Regions from separate parts of the Streptomyces changanensis genome, predicted to be linked through region 1. Evidence: riboswitches for the same ligand, from Rfam matches in the RefSeq annotation. Region 1 holds a riboswitch; the other holds the start of a gene.
What was found. A riboswitch is a leader RNA that binds a small molecule or an ion and turns the genes downstream of it on or off. The one in region 1 is predicted to bind glycine.

Region 1 (3,398 bases):
GCGGACCAGCCGGCGACGATCAGCTTCGGCTTGGACTCCTTGGCGAGGCGCTCGACCTCGGCCATGTCGACCTGACCGGTGGCGTCGTCCACGTGGTAGGCGACCACGTTGTAGAGCTTGCCGGAGAAGTTGATCTTCATGCCGTGGGTCAGGTGCCCGCCGTGGGCGAGGTTCAGACCCATGATCGTGTCGCCCGGCTTGAGCAGGGCGAACATCGCGGCGGCGTTGGCCTGCGCGCCGGAGTGCGGCTGCACGTTGGCGTGCTCCGCGCCGAAGAGCGCCTTGATGCGGTCGATCGCGATCTGCTCGACCACGTCGACGTGCTCGCAGCCGCCGTAGTAGCGGCGGCCCGGGTAGCCCTCGGCGTACTTGTTGGTGAGGACGGAGCCCTGGGCCTCCATGACGGCCACCGGAGCGAAGTTCTCCGAGGCGATCATCTCCAGGGTGTCCTGCTGGCGGCGGAGCTCGGCGTCGACGGCGGCGGCGACGTCCGGGTCCAGCTCGTGGAGAGGGGTGTTCAGAAGCGACATCACGCGGTCCCTAAGGGTGTGGGTGTCGGGCTGGTCAGCCGGCGAACTCGGTGTACTCGTCGGCGGAGAGCAGGTCCTGCGGCTCGTCCGTGACGCGCACCTTGAACAGCCAGCCGCCCTCGAACGGAGCGGTGTTCACCAGCGACGGGTCGTCCACGACCGCCTGGTTCGCCTCGACGACCTCACCGGTCACGGGCGAGTACAGGTCGCTGACGGACTTGGTGGACTCCAGCTCACCACAGGTCTCGCCGGCGGTGATCGTGGCGCCGACCTCGGGGAGCTGGACGTACACGACGTCGCCCAGGGCGTTCGCCGCGTGCTCCGTGATGCCGACCGTCGCGACGCCGTCCTCGGCGGGCGACAGCCACTCGTGCTCCTTGCTGTAGCGCAGCTGCTGGGGGTTGCTCATGAGCTGAATTCTCCTGTACGCGCGGGAGTGGTGGTGAACGGGGGAGTCGTGCGGGTGACGGGTGTGCCGGGCGTCACTTCTGACGCTTGTAGAACGGCAGCGCCACCACGTCGTACGGCTCATGGGTACCGCGGATGTCGACGCCGACCCCGCTCGTACCCGCCTCGGCGTACGCGGCGTCCACGTACGCCATGGCGATCGGCTTGCCGAGGGTGGGGGAGGGGGCGCCCGAGGTGACCTCGCCCACCACGGTGCCGTCGGCGACCACGGACATCCCGGCGCGCGGCACCCGGCGACCCTGGGCGACCAGGCCGACGAGCCGGCGCGGCGGGGCGGTCGCGGCGCGCTCGGCGGCGGCTTCGAGCGCCTCGCGGCCGACGAAGTCGCCCTCCTTCTCGAACTTCACGACCCGGCCCAGGCCCGCGTCGAACGGCGTCAGCGCGGTCGTCAGCTCGTGCCCGTACAGCGGCATGCCCGCCTCCAGGCGCAGCGTGTCGCGGCAGGACAGCCCGCAGGGGATCAGGCCGACGGGGGCGCCGGCCTCCGTCAGCGCCCGCCACAGCCGCTCGGCGTGCTCCGGCGCGGTGAACAGCTCGAAGCCGTCCTCACCGGTGTAACCCGTACGGGCGATCAGCGCGGGGACGCCCGCGACGGTGCCGGGCAGGCCCGCGTAGTACTTCAGCCCGTCGAGGTCGGCGTCGGTGAGGGACTTCAGGATGCCGGGGGACTCGGGGCCCTGCACGGCGATCAGCGCGTACGCGTCGCGGTCGTCGCGCACCTCGGCGTCGAAGCCGGCCGCGCGCTCCGTCAGGGCGTCCAGCACCACCTGGGCGTTGGAGGCGTTGGCGACGACCATGTACTCCTGCTCGGCGAGCCGGTACACGATCAGGTCGTCGAGGATGCCGCCGTCCTCGCGGCAGATCATGGTGTAGCGGGCGCGGCCCACGCCGACGCCGCCGATGTTGCCGACCAGCGCGTGGTCCAGCAGGGCGGCCGCCTGGGCGCCGGTCACGGTGATCTCGCCCATGTGGGAGAGGTCGAACAGGCCCGCGCGGGTGCGTACGGCGGTGTGCTCGTCGCGCTCGCTGGCGTACCGCAGCGGCATGTCCCAGCCGGCGAAGTCGGTCATGGTCGCGCCCAGCGAACGATGCAGCGCATCGAGGGCCGTGCGGCGGGGGGAAGTGCTCATGGAAAGGGCTCCCAGGTCCGGGGCATGGGTGGCGAGGACACGTCCTCCCCATCTGTCATCGGAACCTGAGAGGTTCGCCGTGACCCCGTGCGGGGCGCGGCTTGCACCTTGGGTGGAGCCGCGCGGCCCCGGCGTGCGGGGGACGGCTCGCTTTTCAGATCTGCCTCATCCGTGCGGTGCGGGGCCTGAGAGATTCAAGGGAGGAACTTGCTCCTTCGGCGCCCGGGCCACGGGGGCCCGGAACTCTCCCGCGCGGATTCGATCGGCCGGTATGCGGTTGTCGGCGCGCACATCATCGCACGAGGGTCCGGATCGGCAAACCCTCGACCGGCGGCAAATCACTTGTGTCCCATTGCCGTTTCTTTACACTTCTTGGGCAGGCTGTGGGGGAGCCGAGCCCGGGAGGGGCCATGACGTTGCAGCGGTCCGGCGCTTACGCCACGACCGCGGGGGTACCGGCGCCGCCGGCGCTGCCCGCCCGTACGACCGCCGCCCCGGTCCTGCGCGACCTGCGCGAGCGCGGCGGGCGGGTCCCGCGCGAGCTGCTCTTCGGGGAGGGGGACGTGGTCGTAGTCTCCGGTCTTCCCGGCAGCGGCAAGTCCACACTCATCCGTTCCGCGGCCGCCGACCGCGCCGTCGACTCGCAGGACGTCCGCGAGCGCTGGGAGCGGCGCATGCCGCGCCTCCTCCCGTACGCCCTGTACCGGCCGCTCGTCCGCGTCGCCCACTACGCCGGGCTGCTGCGGCGGCTGCGCGACGGCGGGGGCGTCGTCGTCCACGACTGCGGCACCCAGTCCTGGGTGCGCCGCTGGCTCGCCCGCGACGCCCGTCGCCGGGGCCGTTCCCTGCACCTGCTGCTCCTCGACGTCGACGCCCCCACCGCCCGCGCCGGCCAGCGGGAGCGGGGCAGGGGCGTGTCCTCGTACGCCTTCGCCCGGCACCGCAGGGCCGTCGGGCGCCTGGTGCGCGACGCCGAGCGGGGGCACCTGCCGGCGGGCTGCGCCTCCGCCGTCCTCCTCGACCGCGACGCCGCCTCGGCCCTCACCCGCATCCACTTCCGCTGACCCGCCTCGCCCCGCGCGGGCCCGCGTCCGGCCGCCTCGCCCCCGCCGGCCCGCGTCCCGTCGAGCTGCCGCCCGCCCGCTTCCGTCGTTCCGGTCGACCCGGCTCCCGCCATCTCGCCGCCCGTCGGCTCGCGTCCCGCCACCGCCCGTCCCGCCACCTCGCCGCCCGTCGGCTCGCCCGTCACCTCGCCTCCCGCCGGCCCGCC
Region 2 (3,398 bases), 3.9 Mb from region 1:
CTGGCCGAGGCCGGTGAGGACGAACTCGTCCGGCTCCTCGGCCGGGCGCACGGAGCGTCCCTGTACGCGATGGCCCTGGGGCACGACGACCGGCCCGTGGTGGCGGAGCGCGACGCCAAGTCCGTCTCCGTGGAGGACACCTTCGACGTCGACCTCCACGACCGGGTGCGCGTGCGCTGGGAGGTCGAGCGGCTCGCCGAGCGGTGCGTGCGCCGGCTGCGGGACGCGGGGCGCTCGGGCCGGACGGTGGTGCTGAAGGTGCGGCGCTACGACTTCTCGACGCTGACCCGCTCCGAGACGCTGCGCGGGCCGACCGACGACCCCGTCGTGGTCCGCGAGGCCGCCGCCCGACTGCTCGACGCCGTGGACACCACCGGCGGGGTCCGGTTGCTCGGGGTCGGCGTGAGCGGTCTGGCCGACTACACGCAGGAGGACCTGTTCGCCCAGGCGGCCGTCGGGGAGGCCCCGGCCGTCGGTGGGTCCGCCGCCGGTACGGAGGGCGCCACGGGCGCGGGCCGTACGGCAGCCGACGCCCCGGGGCCGCCGGCGGGCGGCCCCGTCGTGCCCGGAGGTGCGGTGGCGCCGGCAGGCGCGGTGGCACTCGGCGGTACGACGCCGTCCGGAGGTCGGGGGCCGGAGGGAGGCGCGGACGCGGGCGGCGGGGTGCCGCACACGGGCGGTGGGGTCCGGGAGGAGGAAGGCGGGCCGGCGCCCGCGCCCGGGGCGTCCGACACGGGAGCCGGGGGCTCGGGGCCGGGCGAGGGGGGTCCGGCGCCGGCCGCCGAGCGGCGGTGGGCCGCCGGTGCCGACGTCCGGCACGCCGTCCACGGGCCCGGCTGGGTGCAGGGAAGCGGGCTCGGGCGGGTCACCGTGCGGTTCGAGCACCCCGGATCGGCCCCGGGCCGGGTGCGCACCTTCCGCACGGACGACCCCGAGCTCGAGCCCTCCGACCCGCTGCCGCTGGTACCGGGCGGTCAGCCCCCCGCGCCCGCGGAGCCGCCCACCTCCCGCTCCGGCGGCGGCGCGGCGGGCGGCGGCCCGGGGGAGGGCGCGGGCGGCAGGGCGATGCCGTAGTGGCGGTACAGCTGCACCTCCTGCTCCGGGGAGAGGTGCCGCCCCACACCGAAGTCCGGCGCGTCCTTGACGAGGGCCCGTTCGTAGGGGACGTGCAGGCCGTCGCCGACGAGGTCGCTGGGTTCCAGGGGGACGAAGGCGTCGCGGCCGAAGAGGCCGGTGCGCACGGCGGCCCACTCCGGGACGCCCGTCGCGTCGTCGAGGTACACCTCGTCCACCGTTCCGATCTTGCGGCCGTCGCGGTCGAACGCCTTGCGCCCGATCAGGCTGCGCGGGTCGATGTCGCTCTGCACGGTTCCTCCAGCCGGTCACAACGGGGCCGTGAACACTACGAAAGGGCACAACCGTGACCTCGGCCACTCGAGGGATCGCCCCGGAACGTCGCTGGTAGGCTGGCATTGGCCGCTGACCCCGCGCGGGAGAGTCCTCCGGAGAAACCTTCCGGAGGCGCCGAAGGAGCAAATCCTCCCCGGAATCTCTCAGGCCCCTGTACCGCGCGGACGAGGTCACTCTGGAAAGCAGGGCGGGCGTCGGACGGCACCCGCTCTCACCGACGGTGAAAGCCGTGCCGCCTCCCGTCGGGGTGCGCGCACGGCGAAACTCTCAGGTTGAGATGACAGAGGGGGAGGCCGTCCGGGCACCCGCGCCAAGGTGCCCCTCGCAGGTCGCTACGACCAGGAGGCCCCCGTACATGACCGCCAACCGCACCCCGCTCTCCCAGCTCGAGCGAGGCATCCCCTTCGAGCAGCGCCACATCGGCCCTGACGACGAGGCCCGCGCCAAGATGCTCGCCCAGGTCGGCTACGGCTCGCTCGACGAGCTCACGGCGGCCGCGGTGCCGGACGTGATCAAGAGCGCCGAGGCCCTGGGCCTGCCCGACGCCCGCACCGAGGCGGAGGTCCTCGCCGAACTGCGTTCCCTCGCGGACCGCAACCAGGTGCTGGCCCCGATGATCGGCCTCGGGTACTACGGCACCTTCACCCCGCCGGTCATCCTCCGCAACGTCATGGAGAACCCCGCCTGGTACACGGCGTACACCCCGTACCAGCCGGAGATCTCGCAGGGCCGTCTGGAGGCGCTGCTGAACTTCCAGACCGTGGTCGCCGACCTGACGGGTCTGCCCACCTCCGGCGCGTCCCTCCTCGACGAGGGCACCGCCGCCGCCGAGGCCATGTCCCTGGCCCGGCGCGTCGGCAAGGTCAAGAACGGCGTCTTCCTGGTCGACGCCGACGCCCTGCCGCAGACCATCGCCGTCATCGAGACCCGCGCCGAGCCCACCGGTGTCGAGGTCGTCGTCGCGGACCTGAGCGAGGGCATCCCCGCCGAGGTCGCCGAGCGGGGCGTCTTCGGCGTCCTGCTCCAGTACCCGGGCGCCTCCGGTGCCGTCCGCGACCTCAAGCCGCTCATCGACGCCGCGCACGAGCTCGGCGCCGTCGTCACCGTCGCCGCCGACCTGCTCGCGCTGACGCTCCTCACCCCGCCCGGGGAGCTGGGCGCCGACATCGCCGTCGGCACGACCCAGCGCTTCGGCGTGCCGATGGGCTTCGGCGGCCCGCACGCCGGCTACATGGCCGTGCGCGACACCTTCGCCCGCAGCCTGCCAGGCCGCCTCGTGGGCGTCTCCGTCGACGTCGACGGCAACCGTGCCTACCGCCTCGCCCTGCAGACCCGCGAGCAGCACATCCGCCGCGAGAAGGCCACGAGCAACATCTGCACCGCGCAGGTGCTCCTCGCCGTCATGGCCGGCATGTACGCCGTCTACCACGGCCCCGACGGGCTGAAGGGCATCGCCCTGCGCACCCACCGCTACGCGGCGATCCTCGCGGCCGGGCTGCGCGCCGGCGGTGTCGAGGTCGTCCACGACACCTTCTTCGACACGGTCACCGCGCGTGTGCCCGGCGCCGCCGCCCAGGTCGTCGCCGCCGCCCGCGAGGGCGGCGTCAACATCCACCCGGTCGACGCCGACCACGTCTCCGTCTCCTGCGACGAGACCACCGGCCGCGCCCAGCTCGCGGCCGTCTGGGACGCCTTCGGCGTGCGCGGCGACATCGACGCCCTCGACGCCGAGACCGCCGACGCGCTGCCCGCGGCGCTGCTGCGCACCGACGCGTACCTGACGCACCCGGTGTTCCACGCGTACCGCTCCGAGACGTCGATGCTCCGCTACCTGCGCCGGCTCGCCGACCGCGACTACGCGCTGGACCGCGGCATGATCCCGCTCGGCTCCTGCACGATGAAGCTGAACGCCACCACGGAGATGGAGCCGGTCACCTGGCCGGAGTTCGGCCAGCTGCACCCCTTCGCCCCCGCCGAGCAGGCGCAGG

Region 2: linked by a shared signal. The riboswitch ahead of gcvP (aminomethyl-transferring glycine dehydrogenase) and the one ahead of gcvT (glycine cleavage system aminomethyltransferase GcvT) in region 1 are both predicted to bind glycine.

What each region holds. Positions count from the first base shown of each region.
Region 1 covers NZ_CP102332.1:4,742,131-4,745,528, forward strand. The annotation lists gene glyA (serine hydroxymethyltransferase) at 1-530, opposite strand, end outside; gene gcvH (glycine cleavage system protein GcvH) at 565-939, opposite strand; gene gcvT (glycine cleavage system aminomethyltransferase GcvT) at 1,013-2,128, opposite strand; glycine riboswitch at 2,293-2,389, opposite strand; gene NRO40_RS21105 (AAA family ATPase) at 2,539-3,192, shown strand.
Region 2 covers NZ_CP102332.1:860,313-863,710, reverse strand. The annotation lists gene NRO40_RS03725 (DNA polymerase IV) at 1-1,074, shown strand, start outside; gene NRO40_RS03720 (PRC-barrel domain-containing protein) at 975-1,367, opposite strand; glycine riboswitch at 1,481-1,579, shown strand; gene gcvP (aminomethyl-transferring glycine dehydrogenase) at 1,766-3,398, shown strand, end outside.